Regions from separate parts of the Pseudoalteromonas aquimarina genome, predicted to be linked through region 4. Evidence: predicted binding sites of a transcription regulator. Region 4 holds the regulator's gene; each other region holds the start of a gene.

Region 1 (5,198 bases), on a different contig from region 4:
TGAAGGCAACTTATGAACAATGCCAACTATATGTTTGGCGATGTTGAGTATCGCACCATTTGGTTGCGTTTCACCGAGAGTTGCTTTTGCTAGGTTATCCAATAAGTGTGTTTGAATTTCAGATATCTCAAAATACCTTACAGCAGCTTCATGTGGGTACTTGTAAATCTTGTTAACAAGTTCTTCATCTAATTCAGGGATAAATACAAATTGTTTAGTTGAATCAAAATCATAAAAAGCTACTTGGCCCTCTAACGACTTCAATAATGCAAGGCCATAAATACAACATAAACCTGAAGTTAAACCGTAAGGTGGTTTCATCCACATATCATAAAGTGCAGCAAGAGTAACATGCTGGTTTTTAGAGTGTTGCTTAATAAATGTTACGCCATCTTGCCAAAGAGTATGCATTTTAGGGTTGTTATTTATCGCTTGTTTATCCCAATTGTTTGGGAACAGATAACCCTCGCTTGTTTCTAAATGCCACCCTTTACTCTTTAAGCAGGAGAGATAAAGCCCTTTTTCTGGAGGAAAGCTATTTTCATCAAATCCCAGATCTTTTTCATCACCATATTCAAACATTGCGTTCATTAGCTTTCTTATGGCGCTATTTGCACTTCCCGAAGGTTTTGAGCGATTTACTAATTCATTAATAACGCTTGGAGCTTTGGCAAATATAATATTAGCAATCTGAGATGCTAAAACTGTTAGCGATGCATTAGCTAGTTTTTTACCTTTGTATTTCCAACTAGCATCTTTAAATAAACGATGTAACTCTTCTGCAACTTTGTACTTAGCTTGGGTTATTCTCGTTTCTAATTCATTTTTTGCGATGAGATCATGATTTATTTTGCTTTCTTCTTTAGCAATTTGATTAAGTGCAATTAATTCAATAGCTTCAAGCTTTAATGAATCAAAACTTTCTACATTACCAATAGCAATATATGAATCGTCTGTAAGAGAATTTTTTAACTCTTTAGCAACACTCGTATTTGTGGGTAACACAAAGTGTAAAAACGTTTCACCTGTAACAGGTGTGTTTGAAAGAGCAGCAATCAAGTTTTTATCCAGCTTGTTAACAAGCTTAGTGGATGCCCAACGCATAGTACCTGTTTCATGATAATGCGCTGTTGCTAGCGTATTTTGCGGTAAATCACAAACCTGTGTCCAATCCACACCTTCGCTAATGGCCTCAATACGTTCATTGATAAGCGTATTGATATCAATATCACTGCCTTGAAATACGAATAAAGCATCGTGCTTTTGACGGTAAATAATTACTGTCCAATTTTCTAGGTCACTTATGGCGTTATCTACATCTTGTTTAGAATAGCCGCGAGTTACAAAGTAATTCGAGATAAATGCACGTTTAGCGTGTAAATGATGGTGGAAGCCAAAAATGGTTAATAACGCAATTACTTTAGTAATAGCTACGTGAAGCTCAGCCCCTTTTTGACTCGCCCTATGAATTGCATCACAACCTTCTAACCAAGCCTTACTATCATGAGATGTAACAATTAAATGATGTAAGTTATGATGCAAGTAATCCCAATATGCTTCAGGTTGATATAGTGCAAGTGATTCATTTAATTGGTTATAGTTTGTCTCTAAAAATTCTCGAAATGCTAGCTTTTCATGGGATGCTAAAAAGCCAAACAAACTTCTTTCATTTTGAGAAAAACGTCTGCGAGAAACAGGGCCGAGCAATAAACTAACAACGGGATCAAGCGGAAGAGTATTTAAAAGTGCGTTTGCATTTCTCGCTTGATTAACAAAAGACTCGCTGACTACATTAACAAGAGATTTATGTTGTTCTGTTAATGCGTTCGAAACTTTTGCGTGTTTGGCAATTGAATCACCCACAAGAATAAGTGATTCATCAATGGATGGGTTAAAACTCAGGTCACGGTAACGACCCTGCACTTTTGCCCATTCTTGCTGAGTTTTACTGTCTTTATTTTTTGCGTAATCAGAAAATGCCTGATGTAAAAAGCCAATGATAACGACTGGACTTTTAGAGTTTTGTACAATATCTGCTAATGATTGGAATAGGTGCAGATCTTTGTTTGACCTTGATTGATAATCAAGTGCTTTACCCATTTCGTCGAGTAAAATGATCACACCGTCTTTATCAGTATTAGGTGTCGCAAGAAGTTTCTTAATTTCTTTTAAACAAGCTTCATCATCATATGAGCTAATAACGTCTTCATCAAATTCAACACTATAAGCTTTTAATAAGCTCACTAAAATACTATTGCTGGGTGCTTCTAAACCACACACATGTTTAATGGTTTGCCAACCATTTTTAATATTAAAGCGTGAATTAAAGTCAGTAATAATTGATTGCGAATTATCTAATTTTGCTTGAGCGTAATCACGCTCATTTGAGTGTTGGCTTAACAGACAACTTAAAAACAACGCAATAGTTGATTTACCTGAACCATAAGGGCCTGTAATAGTGTAGGCACGCTGGGTACTGCTTTGAAATTCACGGCTAATAGTATCAATTACGTTAACAGCGGTACCATGAACAATAAAATCATCAATAAAAGGTTTTAGATCTGACGTATCAACATCAATACGTGTTGAGCTTTTATAACGTTGGTTAATATTAATTAATAAGTCAGACATTTTATTGGCCATAATAGATATCTAAATACTTGTCAGATTGGTTTTCAGGTGATTGGTTAATGTTAACTTGTCGCAAGCCCAGAGAATCAACCCATGATATTTTACCAGCGCTAAACTCTTGTAATTCATCTAGTTTTTGACCTAAGCCTGACTCTGAAAGGCGAAATATACGACCAGGCGAGCAGGGCTTAGTTAATAGTGAATCAAAGTCAATTGTAGTGACATTAGAATCTACAGTTTCTAGCTTATAAAACTCAAGCAATGCATAGGCAAATATTTCAATAGGTAATTCCGGGCGTTCAGCAAGTGCGCTTACATAAAACCCAGCGCCATTGTCTTGTAATAAATTGAGTTCTGATAATGGGCTTGTAAAATGATCTTCATCAACCTTTATACTTGTTTTTGATTTAGCCAATTTTGCTTTTTTACAATAAGTATTTAAAAAACAGTCAATGTCTTTTTTAATTGTAGAAATGTTACCTACTTCAGATTGAATCAATTGAGTTGCAGCGCTATAACAGTCATCAACAAATTTTGACTTTTCGAAATGCTGAACATTTGCGTAATTAAAGAAGTAACGATATGCCGTTAAGTGCTTGTCATTGAAATTAAGCCAAAAATGTAAAAGCCAAATTGACCCAATTTTTTCAAGGTAAGGATCAGCACCAGGGCTGATACCGTCACCAAATAAGCGTTTACCTTGCGGGGTAATATGATGGACGTAAGAGTTTTGCTCGCGCGAAGCATTAATTACACAGCTTGATTCTGCCCAATACTGTATTGCTTTGACCATGTTTTTACCAACACCTAAACGTACGATCGATTCACGTATGCCTTCTTCGTCAGTACTAGTAAACTTACCTTTTAAATTCAAATGATTAACAGCTTTGTATAACCATCCATAGCGCAGGGGAAAGGTATCGTGCCCTGTAAATTTAGCTTTCATGCTTAAAACTACTCCTGGAGAACTTGTCCAACAGCAGTAATGTTATATGGAATTAAACCTAAGAGAAAGTGCTTTTTGTATATTTATACAGTTATTAAGCAAATAGTCTAATTTGATTGTTTTTTTGCATGCAATTGTGTAAATATATGTATTTAAAGATGATTATGGATAATTATTAGGTACTTCGGTTTAGTTTTAATTTCAATAATCGTTACTTGATTATGTGTTTGCATTATAAGTTAAGGGATTACATGTTAACTAATTTATTAAGCCATTTTTCAGAAGATGAATTGTTGAGCTTTTTACCTCAAAGCGCTATTAAATTTGCTATACGTTACTCTCAAGATGATGAGAATGAAAAAGGCTACAATTTAAAAAAACTTGCTGCAATTGTTGCAAACACAAAGCAAAGCGAGTTTATTTTTAACGCAAGTTTGCGTGAAAAATTAATCAGCAGATTAAGTTCAAATGACTTTATTGCTTTATTCCCTGAATTCAATTTAAGTGCTTCACAAGTAAAAGCTTCACATTTTGATGCTGCAATTAGTTGGGCAAATGTAAACATAGAAAAATTTGCTGAAAAAGTTGGTCTATCTGAGCTATTTGCACAAAACAACGCAACTCACAATGTGCTTGAAAGTATTTCATATATTGAACCAAATTATTCCCTTTACCCCTACCAACAAGACATAAGCCAACAGGTCCTTAAATCTCTAGAAGAAAAGAACAAAAGAGTGCTTATTCACTTACCTACAGGTGCTGGTAAAACACGTACAGCGATGAACATTGCATGTGAGCATTTACGAAAATCACCCAAGAATGTTGTTTTATGGCTAGCAGATCGTGAAGAGCTTTGTACACAAGCATTTGATGAGTTTAACAAAGCATGGCGTTCATTAGGTAACCGCCCGACATCAGCTTATGGGTTTTACTCGAATTCAAATGAAAGTCTAAGTGGCATTGATTCTGGTTTTGTTGTTGCTGGGTTACATAAGTTCTTAAGATTACGTAAATCAGAATCCAAACAGCTAAACATACTTTACAAAAAACTTAGGGAAGTAGTTACTTTAGTGATATTTGATGAAGCACACAAATCAATTGCACCAGAGTTTCAACAAGTCGTTGATGACTTTATTGAGCATGATGAATTTAACGCTGACCTCATTGGTTTAACAGCTACGCCGGGTCGACAATTTGGGGTAAATCGCCAAACTGAAGAAGACAAGCAACTTGCTGATTTTTACTTTAATAATAAAATTTCAATGAGGTTGTCAGGGTATTTATCACCCATTGACTATTTAGTCGAAAATGAATTTTTAGCAAAAGCAAACTTTAAATCTCTTAATTACGATCATTCAAATATTGCAGCATATGAGCTTGTTGATGCAGGAGGTACAGAGACATTAAAAGCACTAGCGAATAATTTTGAGCGAAATCAAAGAATTTTAAATACAGTTAAAGCTGAGTGTGACAAAGGATCACAAATTATTGTTTTTGCATGTAATGTTGAACATGGGATTAATATAGCAACAGCGCTGGCTTACATGGGAATAAAAGCCGCTTCTGTTGATAGCAAGTTTGATACATCAGATAGCCGCCGAGCTAAAATTGCGCAATACAA
Region 2 (5,198 bases), on a different contig from region 4:
CCAAGCCGCTGCCCAAAAACCTCGATGTTGACCAAGTAAATCAACTGCTTGAAATTGTGCCAGAAGATACTTTAGCCGTGCGTGATAAAGCCATGATGGAGCTGATGTATTCATCGGGACTGCGTTTATCTGAACTTGCTAGCCTTAATTTAAATGATAAACAGGCGATCTTTAACGGCCTTTTAACCGTAACGGGTAAAGGTAGTAAAGAGCGTGTCATTCCCGTTGGGCGTAAAGCCATAAGCGCGGTAAAAGAGTGGCTAAAAGTGCGTGCAGAATTTGCAAATACAGATGAAATGGCACTCTTTACTAGCAAACAAAAACGCCGCCTGTCGATTCGACAAATTCGTGCGCGTATGAAGAAATGGGGCATTGAACAAGGGCTAAGTGCCAATGTGCATCCACACAAATTACGCCATAGCTTTGCTTCACATATTTTAGAGTCGAGCGGTGATTTACGTGCAGTGCAGGAGTTACTTGGCCATAGTAATTTATCAACCACCCAAGTATATACGCACTTAGATTTTCAACACCTTGCAAAGGTATACGACAATACGCATCCAAGGGCCAAAAAGAAGTAATATGATACGATTTAACCGAGCGATTTCTGCCGTAAAGGTGATTAGTTTTGATTTAGACGATACCCTTTACGACAACCGCCCTATCATTAAAAACGCCATAAAAGCACAGCAAGATTACCTTGCTGCAATTCCTGAATGGGCGGCGCAAAACGGCGACTTTTGGCGCACTTGCCGAAATGGCTATGCGCTAGAACACCCTGAGATTATTAATGATGTAACCTTATGGCGTCAAAAGGCGTTACTTTGGGGTTTAGAAACACTAAAGGTCGAAAATGTCGCTTTCCATGCAGAGCAAGCCTATAACGCATTTGCCAAAGCACGCAGCGATATTGAGGTAGCATCTGAAGTAATCGATTTACTCGCAGCACTTCGTAAAAAATATAAAGTGATTGCCATTACCAATGGTAATGTCGATGTAAGCCAATTTAATTTGAAAGATAGCTTCGATTTAGTACTTCAAGCAGGGCCTCATGGCAACGCAAAACCAGCAAGCGATATGTTTGATTTGGCCTGCAAGCAATTAGGTGTAAATCTCAACGAGATTTTGCATGTGGGTGATAGCCTTGATTCAGATGTACAAGGTGCTAACAACGCTGGCTGCTATAGTGTTTGGCTAGAAAATGCTTTTGTGCCCTACCGTTACAATGGGTTAGCTCACTTAGACATATCCGATATATTTGATTTAGAAGCCTTTATCTAACCACTATCTGCTGTAAGGTCCATATTCTTTCCTTACAGCAGGTTGAATTGCCGTTTATCATTTTCCCTAATTCATTTTCTAAGAATTCAGTAAATTAGCCAACAAACAAAGTAGTTCAATTAGGAAAACGTAACTATGTACTCAGAATGGAAATTTCAATTAGCGCAACACGAGATTCGTATTACTAACCACTGGTTTGGCGGTTTAAAACTCTATGTTGATGGCCAACTGCAAGATACCAACTTTAATCCATTTGCATTTGGTAAAAACGTATTCTTAAGTTGTAACTTAGGTGAGCTAGGTAAACTAGAAGTAACTCCGTACGCCCTTTTCTTTACTGTAGAAATTTCGGTGAGATTAACAACAAGTGATGACAGCATTTTAATTTTCTCAACCTATGAGCGTCAGACACTACGGGAGAAGCGTTTGTTTTCAGAATTGGCAAACTAATATCTGATATAGACAACTAAAGGGCATAGTATAGACACATTTTTATGGGTTTTTGGCTTCGTATTTTTAATGCTTGTTCTATTTAGCGGTGAAAGCATTATTTGCATAGTTCGTGAATGGCTTCATATGAAGCACACTGAAAAGGTAGTAGCTACTTTACCCGAAGAAGAGCGCATTAAGTTTGTTCGCACTTATTTAAATGATCGGGTTTCGCTTCTTAACAAGATAGATAAAGAATTCAAAGAAACAAAATAACCCCTGTTTATAAAAACAGTATTCTATTTGGTATTAAATCAACTCCTGTTATACTTTTGCCAATTTTGGTAAAGAGTTAACTTCGATGGACGTTTCTGAATTATTAGATGGTTTAAATGACAATCAACGCGAAGCCGTTGCCGCCCCGCTACAAAATATGCTGGTGCTGGCAGGCGCAGGCTCAGGTAAAACTCGCGTACTTGTCCATCGAATTGCTTGGTTAATGCAAGTTGAGCATGCATCGCCTTACAGCATTTTCGCGGTAACCTTTACCAACAAAGCAGCCAAAGAAATGCGTAGCCGTGTTGAAACAACGCTTAAAGCGTCAGTTGGCGGCATGTGGATTGGTACTTTCCACGGTTTATCCCATCGTATTCTGCGCGCTCATCATAAAGAAGCAAACTTGCCAGAATCATTTCAAATTCTCGATACTGATGATCAGGTCAGGATGATCCGTCGCTTGATGAAAGCAATGAACATTGATGAGAAGAAATGGCCAGCCAAACAAGCGGCTTGGTATATTGGCGCTAAAAAAGACGAAGGTTTACGCCCTAAACATATTCAAGCGTTTGACCCTAACGAGCAAATGATGCTGCGTATTTATACCGCTTATCAAGAAGCATGTGACCGTGCAGGTTTAGTGGATTTTGCCGAAATTCTACTGCGTTGTTTCGAATTATTGCGCGACCAACCAACCTTGTTACGACACTACCAACAGCGTTTTCCACATATGTTGGTAGATGAATTCCAAGATACCAACACCATTCAATATCAATGGTTAAAGTTGATTGCTGGCAAAAGCAACAAGATCATGATTGTGGGTGATGATGACCAAAGTATTTATGGTTGGCGTGGCGCACGTATCGAGAATATTAAACAGTTTATTAGTGATTTTGATGCACAAACTATTCGCTTAGAACAAAATTATCGCTCAACAGGTAATATTCTAAAGGCGGCAAACCATTTAATCGCCAATAACTCCGAGCGTATGGGTAAAGAGCTGTGGACTGACGGCAATCAAGGTGAACAAATTGGCGTGTACGCTGCTTATAACGAACTTGACGAAGCCCGTTTTATTGTTAGTAAAATTAAGGCTTGGTTTGAACAAGGTAATGCACTGCAAGACTGCGCCATTTTATACCGCAACAACGCCCAGTCGCGTGTACTGGAATCTGAATTAAATATTCAATCACCGCGAATCCCTTACCGAATTTACGGCGGTATGCGCTTCTTCGAACGTCAAGAAATCAAAGATGCCTTATGCTACTTACGCATTGTAAATAACCGCAATGATGACGCGGCATTTGAGCGAATTATTAATACCCCAACGCGTGGCATTGGCGATCGCACATTAAGTCTGATTCGTGATTGTGCACGTAGCGAATCATTACCACTGTGGTATGCAGCAAAAACCTTACTTGCAGAAAAGCATTTAGCGGGTCGTGCTGCCAATGCGGTTAATTCATTTATTGAGCTGATCGATCAGATTGAAGACAATATTCTCGATAAATCACTAGATAAGCAAACCAAATACGCTATTCAAACATCGGGCCTAATGGCGATGTATATGGCAGAAAAAGGCGAAAAAGGCCAAGCACGCGTAGAAAACTTAGAAGAATTAATTAACGCTACTAGCCAATACGAACTGCCAGATGAAGAAGAGTTTAGCTCACCGCTTGATGGCTTTTTAGCATATACCGCGCTTGAATCAGGCGAGGGGCAAGCAGACGAACACGAAGATGCAGTACAAATGATGACTCTGCACTCGGCCAAAGGCTTAGAGTTCCCATTGGTGTTTATGGCAGGCGTTGAAGAAGGCATGTTCCCATCTCAACAAAGCCAAGAAGAAACCGGCCGTTTAGAAGAAGAACGCCGCCTGTGTTATGTAGGTATGACACGCGCGATGCAAAAACTGTATATTTGCCACGCTGAAAGCCGCCGTTTATACGGGCAAGAAAAGTTTCATAGCCCGTCGCGTTTTATTCGCGAGTTACCGGAAGATTGCCTAGATGAAATTCGAATTAAAACACAAATCACTAAGCCTAAAACCACAGGCCGATTTAGCAATACCATCAGTTTAGAAACCTTTAACGATACTGGCTTTAAACTCGGCCAGCGTGTAATGCACGGTAAGTTTGGTGAAGGTACAGTGCTAAACTATGAAGGCACGGGCCCACAGGCGCGTATTCAAGTTAACTTTGATGAACATGGTACTAAGTGGTTAGTTACCATGTATGCGAAATTACAAGCGATGTAAATTATGCTGACTAACACCTGGCTTAACCAATTACACCAGTTGCTGCTAACGAGTAAGCATCGTCAGTTATTGGTTTTGTCAGGGAGTGAGCATTGGTGTTGGCAACAAGTTAATACCTTAAAAACGGTTTACCCCGATTTATTAACCCTGAGTAACCACCCCTCCGTTAATTTTTGGCCCGAACATAATCACCAGTTATTAGGGCAAGAATACAGCACAGTGGTGTTTGACGTAAATTCAGGGCTGATGCCAGATAAGCTAGCAACCGTGACTGGTACGGTAAAAGCAGGCGGCCTACTGGTACTGCTAATGCCAAATTTTGAAAGTTACGCTAAGCAAGCTGATCCCGCGTTTGCTCGTTTTCAAAGTGCTAATAAACCGCATCAGCCTATTTCACTTTTTCAAACTCGGTTAATTTCGTTACTTAAGAACAGCGAGCAGACTTTGATTGTTTCAGAGCACCATGCACTGCCAACAATCCCAATGTACGCTGCAACTGAGAGTACTCAGTATCAAGAGCAGCAAAATCTCGTTGCTGAATTAAGCAAATTTATCACTAAACGCCGCGCCACGTTTTTACTAACCGCCGATAGAGGCAGAGGAAAATCTGCAACACTCGGCATGCTTGCCGCAAATTATGTTTCACAAGGTAAGCGCGTGGCAATTTGTGCCCATCATAAGCAAACTGTTGCCACTGTATATAAACACTTCGAGCAACTAACTAATGATGACGTAAAGATTGATTTTATTGCACCTGATGCATTGCTTAACCAAGCGACAAACTACGATCTGGTATTAATTGATGAAGCGGCAACCTTGCCTGTAAGCTTATTAAAAAAAGCGCTCGACTTACCGATAAAGCTTGGCTTTGCAACAACACTTCATGGTTATGAAGGCACTGGTAGAGGGTTTAATTTACGCTTTATTCCTTACCTGAAAAAAGCCCGCAGTAACT
Region 3 (5,198 bases), on a different contig from region 4:
CAGTGCATCCCATTTTACATATAGACATCTGGCTAGTTAAAAATTCAGCTTCTGATATTCAAAGCTTTTAAAATGATTATTTCCTATTATTCAATTTGTTATGGGTTTTCCGTTTATCACTTTACGGCAAAAATAACCCATTACTTACAAAATGAAGTGTTTGTAAATTTTAACACGCTAGTGATTAAGGTATTTTTTAGCTGAATAAATTACAAATAGAGCATTTTTTTATAAACATCTTTATTAATTAATGGTATATGACTAACTTATAAAAGTAGTCATTATTAGAGTCATTTATGAGAAGTTACCTTATTGCTATTATTTCAGGGTGTGTATTTAGCGCTACTGCGTTTGCATTTGATAGTGATAACGATAAAGTGCTTGATAATTTTGATTTAAATCCACAAAAGAAGTCAGCGTTTTTTGCTAAAAATACCATTACTGTTTCTCAGCTTTCAGGTTTTTATTCTGATATTTCAGTTGCTGGCCGTTATCGTTTTGGTGATGATATTTTAATTACTGGTACACAGTTTGAAAAACTAATCGATCCGGTTGTTGTTGTGTATCAACACAATAATGTTTTTAATTTTAAACCTACCTCAATTAGTAGCGAAGGACTCGTGTTTAAATTAGAGGTACCCAAAGGTAAATATGCGCTATTTATTTATGATCAAGACCAAAAAACCAATGAAGTTAAGGTTGAATCCCTATTAAATAATGCGCCACTTATTTTTGGAAATGCTTCTGTTACTCTTGAAAAAGGTAAACCCTTTTCACTTTCAGGTATTGGTTTTAATCAAGATTCAAAAGTGGTGTTGGGACCGCTTAAAATTACCCCGAAATTCGTTTCAAATACCCGTTTAACATTTGAAGTTCCTAATAATGCTGCAGGGCTTCAGTTTTATATTGAAAACAATGCGTTAAAGAGTAACATTATTCGTGTTACAAGCTACAAATAGGCTTATTGTTTTCATTCTTGTCTTTTACTTGCTCTTAAATAGTTTAATTACTTAAGTGACTACGCATTTTACAGATTAGTAAGTAGCACGATTCATGTTTGATTAAAGCTAAATGGTTTATTTTTAGTTCAAAATAAACAAATGTTAATTAATTTAGGTTAACTTTGTTTTTATTTTATTGCTGCACAGCCTATTTTTAAAGGCTTTGTGTTTTTGTAAAGGGGTATAACAGGTGTTATTTTATAAGCGTTTTTATTTTATGTTTTGCTGTTTATTAATTGTTTTATTTGGGTGTAAATCTACAACTTCTCCTACGCTCACTGTGTCTGGACTGGCTTTTTATAATGATGCAAACAGCACTATTGAAAATATTAAATTAACTGTTGTTGAATCGGCCAAAATGGTTAGCTGTAATTTAGTTGAGCCGCAAAGCTATTGTGGTACTGGCTTTCCACAAGCGCGTTATCAAGGTGCAGATTTAGTCTTAAGTTGGCAAACATCTCAAGGCCAAATAATCACGCGACCAGTACTTTTAAAACAACCTCAGAAATTCGACGCCTCTAAGCGCTATGCTGCTGTTATTAAATTTACAGACCCCACTAATTTTGAAGCGTTCTTCACAGTTAACCCAAGGCCTTTTTAAACGCTTTTTTTATACCTCATTTATTAGCATTTTATTCTCGGAATATCTGACCAACGAGTAGTGTATTTGGGAGATAAAAATGCGCGTCGCATATGCCAAAAAGCGCTTTGTTTTTCGCTTGCAAGCTTAAGCGCGTCGTTACCAAAGCGTTGGTTAATAGTATCTAAGCATTGCATTAGTTCAGGTTTATCTTGAGAGTGATTAAATAAGTCACCTTGGCGATACATTTCGTCTTCTAACTCAATTGCCCCAATACCGCATTTTTGAAAGCGCACATTCGAGCTATAAATTTTTAAAAATATTTTTTTTACAGCATTAGCAAATACCGTGACGTCGTTAGATGCTACGGGAAACTCATAAATAAATGTGCGTTTATAGTAATGCTCTTCAAAGGGAGAGCTATGGGCAAAAATAACAATGCGTTTCGCCAAAGAGCCTTGTTTTCTAAGTTTTCGTGCCACAATATTACAATGTGCCGCAAAGGCAGCGCGTAACGAATGTGCATCGCTAATGCGTTCGCCAAAGGAGCGAGTAGAGTAGACCTCTTTCTTTTTTTGCTTCACATCATCCCACGATAAGCAAGATGTACCATTTAACTCATTAATGGTTCGCTCAAGTACAACACTAAACTGCTTACGCATTAATTTTGCGGGTTGATTTGCTAAATCAAGTGCACTGTGAATATTCATGAGTTTTAGCTTTTTACTAATACGACGCCCAACCCCCCACACATCTTCTACAGCCATTAATTTTAAAATATGCTTACGGGAGGCCTCATTGTTTATTACTGCCACACCATCAAATCCAGGTAATTTTTTTGCTGCATGATTAGCAGCTTTAGCAAGGGTTGCTGTCGGGCCAAAACCTACACCTACGGGGATTTTAGTTTTACGCCATACTGCTTTACGAATGGTATGGCCATACTCATGCCAGTCATTAATTAGATTGTTAAAGCCATTAAAATTTAAAAATGATTCATCAATTGAGTAAATATATTGGTTATCACTAAATCGACTAATTTCGTTCATCATGCGAGCACTTAAATCAGCATAGAGCTCATAATTAGAGGAACGTACAATAACGTTATGTTTTTCAAGTAACTCTTTGACTTTGAAATACGGTTCAAACTTCGGAATATTCAGCTTTTTTGCAATAGGGCAAACAGCACAAATGCAGCCATCGTTGTTAGTTAACACAACAACAGGGCGATTTCGGATGGTTGGGTCAAAGACCTTTTCGGCGCTGGCGTAAAACGATACAGCATCTACAAGTGCAAACATTAAAACAAGGCCTTACGCGCGCGATGTAACCGTACCGATGTACTTACTACACCTTCGTATTGAAATGTATCGCCTTTATTAACCAAGATTGGCGGGTAGTGGGGAGAGCTCGATATCAGCATACCACGTTGTTTATCAAAAATTTTACAGGTGAACACACCATTAAAATTAGCCACGATCACATCACCTTGGTGCGGCTCAAGTGCGCGATCCACAATTAAAATATCGCCATCAAAAATACCGCAACCAATCATAGAGTCACCCGTTGCTACGCCAACAAAAGTGGCGTTAGGGTGTTGTATAAGCAGTTCATCAAGAGATAATCCAAGCTCTTGATATTCGGCAGCAGGGGACTCAAACCCAGTTATGCCTGCCTCAATTTTTATTGGTACAACTTTCACAAATAAGTAAATATTAAATAACTGTATAAATATACAGCTTAGTGCAAATCATCAAAATTAGGTAGTGTCGGTTTGTTCACCTGTAAAAGTTTTTAACACCCAAATGTGTAAAGTATGACAACTCAATAAGTTACAAATTACAGCAACGAAAAATAAAACTGGCCTAAAAGTTGATAAATAATTTTTGAAACAATGAACTATGTTAGGAAAACAGCATGTTGTTATATAACACACTTAAAAGGGACGTAAATTTAACAAATGGTACTGACATTAAAGAAGATACTCGTCCTAAAACAGGCAAAGAAATGCCGATGGCTGACAATTCGGCAACATTTTCTGAGCAATTAAGTACTGAGATGCCAAAACAAACAGCGTCACACACAGCGAGGCAGTATCAACAAAAAAGCGTTTATGAAGCCGACAAAAACGCGAGCTTTCTAGCAAAAATGCAAGAAGCTATATTAATGCAACGGCTAGGTGTGGATCTTGAAAAGATAAAGCAACTTAAAGAGAAAATTGAAGAGATTGAAGCACAGCTGAACTCCGGTGATATAAGCCAAAAAGATGCGAATAAACACATTGCAGCTTTAGAAAAAATGATTGCTGAAGAGTATCAAAAAGGCCAAGAACGAAGCCAGCTCATGGCACAAAAACAAGACATAGTTGAAGAATTTGAATAGTACTTGAAACTATCAGTTATTGGCGAAAATTTAAAAGTTATTAGCCGAATACCAAGACTCAGTATGATACTTTTTTAAAATGTCATTGAGCTTGCCACTAGCTTGCAAGCTGTTAATACCATCGTCAAAAAGAGTAATTACATCATGTGAAATCTGTGCGTTAAAACCAAGATAAAGTGGCGTAAGCGAACCTTCAGTAGTTACTCTAACAACATCATGGATATGTAAACGTGAAAGTTGGTAATCTAAGTTAAAGCGAGAATCTAATAAAAAATCGATGCGACCTTTTTGTAATAGCTTAATATTGCGCTTTAAAGGTGCGTTACCAGTGGAATAATACAAATTATTTGGGTACTCAGCAAAAAGCTTATCTAAAGTATCACCATATTCGTAACCTTTAATTAAACCAATCCGATTATGTTTGCGAAATATGGCTGGCAATATTTTTGAGTCTGGTTCATTTATTAAACGCTTAGCTGTATCGTTAAGAGCATAAAAATCATTGTACCAGCCACCAAATATTTCATGTGATTGTTGTAAATTAAACTCTTTAACATGTTGCTGTGTTAGCGCAAGTACAATATCAATTTCGCCGTGATCTGCCATTTTTAATGCACGCGATAATGGAATGATTTTAATATCGAGTAATAAATGATTGCTCAGTGCAATTTCATTCATAACTTCAATAAGAATGCCCGGTGAACTTGCATTGTCACAAATAAATGGGCACCAATAGTCTGAAGCTACTTTTAGTGTTTTTGCATTTAAGGAAATACTGGCAAGAAAAAGTGTTATATAAAACACAAAACGAATATGCAGTTTAAACATAAAAAATATTAACTAGACCAGTATCTAATTGAAATTTAAAGAATGATGCGTAATTTACCTAAAATTGGTAAGGTTCACCAGAAAATATTTAAAGCTATTATAAAAACTAAGTAAATAGTTATTGACAAGTATAATAAAGCACATGCTAAGTGATTAGATATAAATACAATTGATATCTCATAATGTATATTATGTTAAATAAGGTGTGTTTATATAATTTGTTAGTTTCGCCCTCCAATTTTCACTGCTTGAACGCACTTTTCAGCACATTAATTTAATAATATGGATTGAAAAATACAGTTTTGATGCGCGAGTGAATTTTGCAAGCTATAGTAAGTGACACTTTCTAGTGATTGTAATCAAACTAGATACCTGTATATTAAGTTCGATAACAACCTTTTAAGAGA
Region 4 (5,198 bases):
AGCCCCTTTAGATTTACGGTGATGGATAATTGCCCAAAACATGATGGCAAATACGACTAATCCAATAACGCAACAGATATAAAATATGGTCATATGGAGCTCGTAAACATCACGGCTGATGTCCGTCACCCCAACAGGTAAGTTATATTGACTCGTCCCAACTGCTAAAAAAGGAAAGCTCAATAGTAACCATAAGGATAGTTTAACTAACCTCATGCTCGCTCCTTTGCTAATTATTATTATGTTGTTAGGAAATGGTCAGTGAAAGTTAATGTGATTTGATCACACGACGCACTACAGCATCACTCCATTTTCTTTATTATATTTTGTTTTCAAAGCCCGCACTTAAGCTCAAAGAAAACAAAGGTTACTACTAAGGTCTAGTAAACGATTAATTTTTACGCAAGTCAAATTTAAGATAAATTTTTTATAAATCTACAAGTTAGCGATATTTAAGTAAGGGGATTTGACACTAGAAATGTGTTGTTAAGAAGTGTTTGCTTAGTTTATAAGGCTAGTAACATTAGCGACTAGCCTTACTTATTAACTGTTTTTATTTACATCCAATCTGCGTTTCGAATAACGCCAACAGCTAATCCTTCAATATTAAAGTGATCGTGCTCTAAATCGACTTTGATGGTATCAAATGCTTCATTTTCAGCATGTAGTAACACATGCTTACCTGCTTTTTCAAAGCGCTTAACCGTTACATCTTCATCTACGCGCGCGACAACAACTTGCCCATTATTAGCAACAGGAGTTCGGTGAACAGCTAATAAATCACCATCCATAATGCCAATATCTTTCATACTCTCACCTTTAACGCGAAGTAAGAAATCAGCACATGGATTGAAAAGATTGGGATCCACTTGATAATGACTTTCAATATGTTCATGAGCCAAAATTGGTGAGCCCGCTGCTACTTGACCAATTAGCGGCAAACCTAGTTGCTCTGGCTCTTCCTCTTCAACTAAACGAATACCTCGACTCGCGCCAGGTACCATCTCAATCACCCCTTTTTTAGCAAGAGCCTTAAGATGTTCCTCTGCTGCATTGGCACTTTTAAATCCTAATGTAGAGGCAATTTCAGCACGCGTTGGGGGCATGCCGGTATCTTTAATAAATACTTTAACAAGCTCTAAAATTTGCGCTTGGCGTTTAGTTAATGGTCTCATTCACTGGTTTTCCATACAGTACAGGTAACTGTGAGTATATACAGTTGTTACTATTTCGCAACTTTTAATTCTTTGATAATTCGCGCTATGCTTAATAATTACATTTCTTTTAGAAACTTTTGTATAAGCAAGAAAATAATGCTTACAGTTGTACACTCAATTGCTTTATTTTTATTCTGGCATGACCAGTTATTTAATCTTTTTACGTTAACTGGTATGCTAGCGCCCCTTTTTGTTTTAGGTTGGTTATATGAATTTGGTTAGTACTCTGATTCAATGGTTCGCAAACGGTATGAACAAGCTTTTTGTGCGTTCTAAAATTGTACCGGAACACCCTTTGGACAATCTTGGTATTGATGTAAATAAGCCAACCGTTTATATCACTTTATTAAATTCGTTTGCTGATGCAGCAGTACTAAAAACCACTTGTAACAAGTTAGGACTACCTGACCCGCAAACTAATCAACAGATTGGCTCAAAACAAGTTCCTCGCTATATACCAATTCACCATCGCTCACCGCTTTTTGGTAAAGCGAAAAAAGAAAGCCCAGCACTTGCTATAAGCGAAGAAATTTTCAACGCATTAAAACAATCTGATGTTAATGATTTACAAGTTATTCCTGTGACTATCTTGTGGGGACGTAATCCTGGTAAAGAAAAACCCGGACTTGGTACTATTTTATCGAGCTCGCTAACTCCAAGCTGGCTACGCAAACTCTTTGTTGTCTTACTTTCTGGTCGCGACAATTTAATTCGTTTTAGTCGCCCTTTGCAGCTATCTGAGCTCTCAGGAAAAAAACAAAGCAGCGATTTACCGCATAAATTAATTCGCGTTGCTCGCGTACACTTTAAACGCCAAAAACTGGCAGCTCTTGGCCCTAAATTACCTTCACGTGATCAACTCTATCAAGGGCTACTTGCTTCTGCGTCAGTAAAAGCAGCGATAGAAGAAGAAGCAAAAAGTAAAAATATTTCAATCACTGAAGCACGTCATAATGCCATCAAGTTGGTAGATGAAATTGCCGCTAATTACAACGAATCAATGATTGGTGTCTCCGAGCGAATTCTTACTTGGCTTTGGACCAAGCTTTACAACGGGATTGAAGTTAATAATCCAGAGCGTATTCAAGAACTCACTGACAAAGGTCATGAAATTATCTATATGCCCTGCCATCGCAGCCATATGGATTACTTATTACTGACTTATGTCATTTATCATCAAGGCTATGTTCCACCGCATATTGCGGCTGGCATCAATTTAAGCTTTTGGCCTGCAGGCCCTATTTTCAGGCGCTGTGGAGCTTTCTTCTTACGTCGTTCATTTAAAGGCAACAAACTTTACTCATCGGTATTTCGTGAATACTTAAGCCAGCTGTTTATTAAAGGGTACGCCGTTAAGTTTTATACTGAAGGTGGCCGCAGCAGAACAGGTCGTTTACTGCCACCTAAAACCGGAATGCTGGCAATGACATTACAATCAATTTTGCGCGGTATCGATAGACCAATTTCAATTGTGCCTGTCTACATTGGCTACGAACACGTAATGGAAGTTAATACTTACTTAGGTGAGTTAGCTGGACAACAAAAGAAAAACGAATCTGTTTTGGGTGTTTTTAAAACACTAAGAAAGCTAAAGAATTACGGTAAAGGCAATGTTAATTTTGGCGAACCAATTAACATTAATCAGTACCTTACACATCACCAATCAGATTGGCGTGACAGCATCAATGCTTCAAATAAACCCTCTTGGCTTACTCCTATGGTAGGTAAGTTAGCTGATTCTGTAATGGTTAATATTAACAACGCAGCTGCAATTAATGCGGTTACATTAATGTCGTGCATTTTGCTAAATACCGATAAGCAAGCAATGACAAAAACTGAACTTATCGCATCTATGACAAGCTATTTAAGACTGCTAGAAATTGCACCATATAGCCAAGATGTAAGCCTACCAGAACAAAGTGCTGAACAGCTGTTAGAACACGCATTAAAATTAGATAAGTTTGAAACGATTACACAAAGCCGTGTTGATGTTATTCGCATTAAAGACACGCAAAAAGTGTTACTCAATTATTATCGAAATAATGTGCTTCATTTATTTGCAGTGCCGAGTTTAATTAGCTCAATTTTAGTTAGTCATAAGCAAATTTCGCGTGAAAAACTAATACACCAGGTAGAAGCGCTTTACCCACTATTTAAACAAGAGTGGTTTATGCAGCCGTATTGTGAAAATTACATCAACGAGTCAATTGACGCGTTAAGCAGTATTGGCTTTGTTACCATAGAAAATGACTCAATTGCTGTTAACCCAAACAGCAAATCATTAGCTCAGCTCAATTTATTAGCCCGTTTTATTCAATGCACTCTGATTCGCTACGCCAGTGTAATTAAACTGATTTTAGCGACTGATGGTATTTCACAAGAGCAGTTAGAACAGCAAAGCCAAGAGTTTGCACAGCAACTAGCACAACTGTTTGGTATTGATACGCCAGAGTTTTTTGACAAGAAAATACTGTCTGGCTTTATTTGTACTTTAAAACAAAACGATATGATTAATGATTGCGAACAAGGCAAGCTCTCAGGCAATCAAACCACCCATAAGCTCAGCGAAATTATTGCAGAGCAACTTGCACCTCGCATAGCCAGCGCATTGGAAAACTAAATAAAAAGGCGGTTTAACCGCCTTTTCTATTTGTATTGCCTAATAACACCTTCTTGAATGGTTGAGGCTATCAGCTCACCTTGCTGATTAAAGAACTGCCCACGTACCAAACCACGGCCGCCACTTGCTGTTGGACTATCAACCGCATATAAAATCCAATCATCCAAACGGAAAGGACGGTGAAAGTACATTGCATGATCTATTGTTGCCACTTGCATATCTGGTTGTAAAAATGACAACCCATGAGGCTGTAATGCTGTTGGTAAAAACTCAAAATCAGATGCATATGCTAATAGATACTTATGAACACGCGGATCATCCGGCATATCACCATTGGCTTTAAACCACACGTAACGTTCAGGCAAAGTCACAACCGGCTTAAATGGATTTTGAAAATTCACCGGACGCATTTCAATCGGCTTATCACAAATTATTTTATTGCGGATTTTCTCAGGGATTAAATCTTTATGCTCTCGATATACATCAAGTGAGCATGGCAGCTTATCAGGCCCAGGTACATTCGGCATAGCCGCCTGGTGAGTAACACCTTGCTCTTCCACTTGAAATGACGCAGTCATGTAAAAAATTGGTTTACCAAACTGGATTGCTTTTACTCTGCGCGTACTAAAACTACGACCATCACGTATGTTTTCAACATCATAGACAATTGGATGCGCAACATCACCTGGCCTTAAAAAATACGAGTGCAGTGAATGCACTTGCCTATCTTCTGCAACGGTTTCCTTGGCAGCGGACAAGGCTTGGCCCATTACTTGACCTCCAAATACCGCTTTGAAGCCAAGATCCTGACTTGGACCTCGGTACAATCCCTGCTCAATTTTTTCTAACTTAAGTAACGCTAAAAGATCGTCTAGTACCTGACTCATAACACTATTTCGTAATTTGCTAGTAACGCTATAATAGCAAACACTGGTTACTTTAACATTAGCGAGAATGGGTAATGCAATATTGGTTATTTAAAACCGAACCTGATGAGTTTTCGATTGACGATTTAAAACGTAAAAATAAAGAAATTTGGGATGGGATCCGCAATTACCAAGCAAGAAACTTTTTAAGAGATCAAGTCGCATTGGGCGATCTCGTTTTTATTTACCACTCAAGCTGCAAAGAACCTGGAATTGTTGGAGTAGCCAAGGTAATTAAAACAGCTTTCCCAGACCCTTCCCAGTTTGATAGTCAGTCAAAATATTACGATGCCAAATCAACTACAGACAACCCAAGATGGACCAGTGTGACTCTTGAATTTGTCGATAAATTACGCATTATTGCGCTTTCTAAATTAAAAGCTGATAAACAACTCGAATCTATGTACTTAGTGCAAAAAGGTAGTCGCTTGTCGA

Evidence for each region. Region 4 encodes LexA, which represses DNA repair genes until DNA is damaged. Its sites were predicted from a motif close to TACTGTATNNNNATACAGTA; they were not measured.
Region 1: the regulator LexA is predicted to act here: its motif matches at 3,651-3,670, upstream of AAEU29_RS00990 (DUF4007 family protein).
Region 2: the regulator LexA is predicted to act here: its motif matches at 1,988-2,007, upstream of uvrD (DNA helicase II).
Region 3: the regulator LexA is predicted to act here: its motif matches at 3,303-3,322, upstream of AAEU29_RS02655 (LexA family protein).

What each region holds. Positions count from the first base shown of each region.
Region 1 covers NZ_JBMMUG010000001.1:218,455-223,652, forward strand. Annotated here, with positions in the region: gene AAEU29_RS00985 (hypothetical protein) at 1-2,631, opposite strand, end outside; gene AAEU29_RS00990 (DUF4007 family protein) at 2,633-3,577, opposite strand; gene AAEU29_RS00995 (DEAD/DEAH box helicase) at 3,829-5,198, shown strand, end outside.
Region 2 covers NZ_JBMMUG010000013.1:4,769-9,966, reverse strand. Annotated here, with positions in the region: gene xerC (tyrosine recombinase XerC) at 1-581, shown strand, start outside; gene AAEU29_RS20560 (HAD-IA family hydrolase) at 583-1,281, shown strand; gene AAEU29_RS20555 (hypothetical protein) at 1,417-1,731, shown strand; gene uvrD (DNA helicase II) at 2,072-4,243, shown strand; gene AAEU29_RS20545 (tRNA(Met) cytidine acetyltransferase TmcA) at 4,247-5,198, shown strand, end outside.
Region 3 covers NZ_JBMMUG010000001.1:576,097-581,294, forward strand. Annotated here, with positions in the region: gene AAEU29_RS02640 (hypothetical protein) at 297-959, shown strand; gene AAEU29_RS02645 (hypothetical protein) at 1,192-1,602, shown strand; gene AAEU29_RS02650 (Y-family DNA polymerase) at 1,626-2,882, opposite strand; gene AAEU29_RS02655 (LexA family protein) at 2,882-3,283, opposite strand; gene AAEU29_RS02660 (hypothetical protein) at 3,499-3,963, shown strand; gene AAEU29_RS02665 (substrate-binding periplasmic protein) at 3,994-4,791, opposite strand.
Region 4 covers NZ_JBMMUG010000005.1:205,446-210,643, forward strand. Annotated here, with positions in the region: gene coxB (cytochrome c oxidase subunit II) at 1-216, opposite strand, end outside; gene lexA (transcriptional repressor LexA) at 558-1,175, opposite strand; gene plsB (glycerol-3-phosphate 1-O-acyltransferase PlsB) at 1,426-3,837, shown strand; gene tesB (acyl-CoA thioesterase II) at 3,864-4,724, opposite strand; gene AAEU29_RS14160 (EVE domain-containing protein) at 4,799-5,198, shown strand, end outside.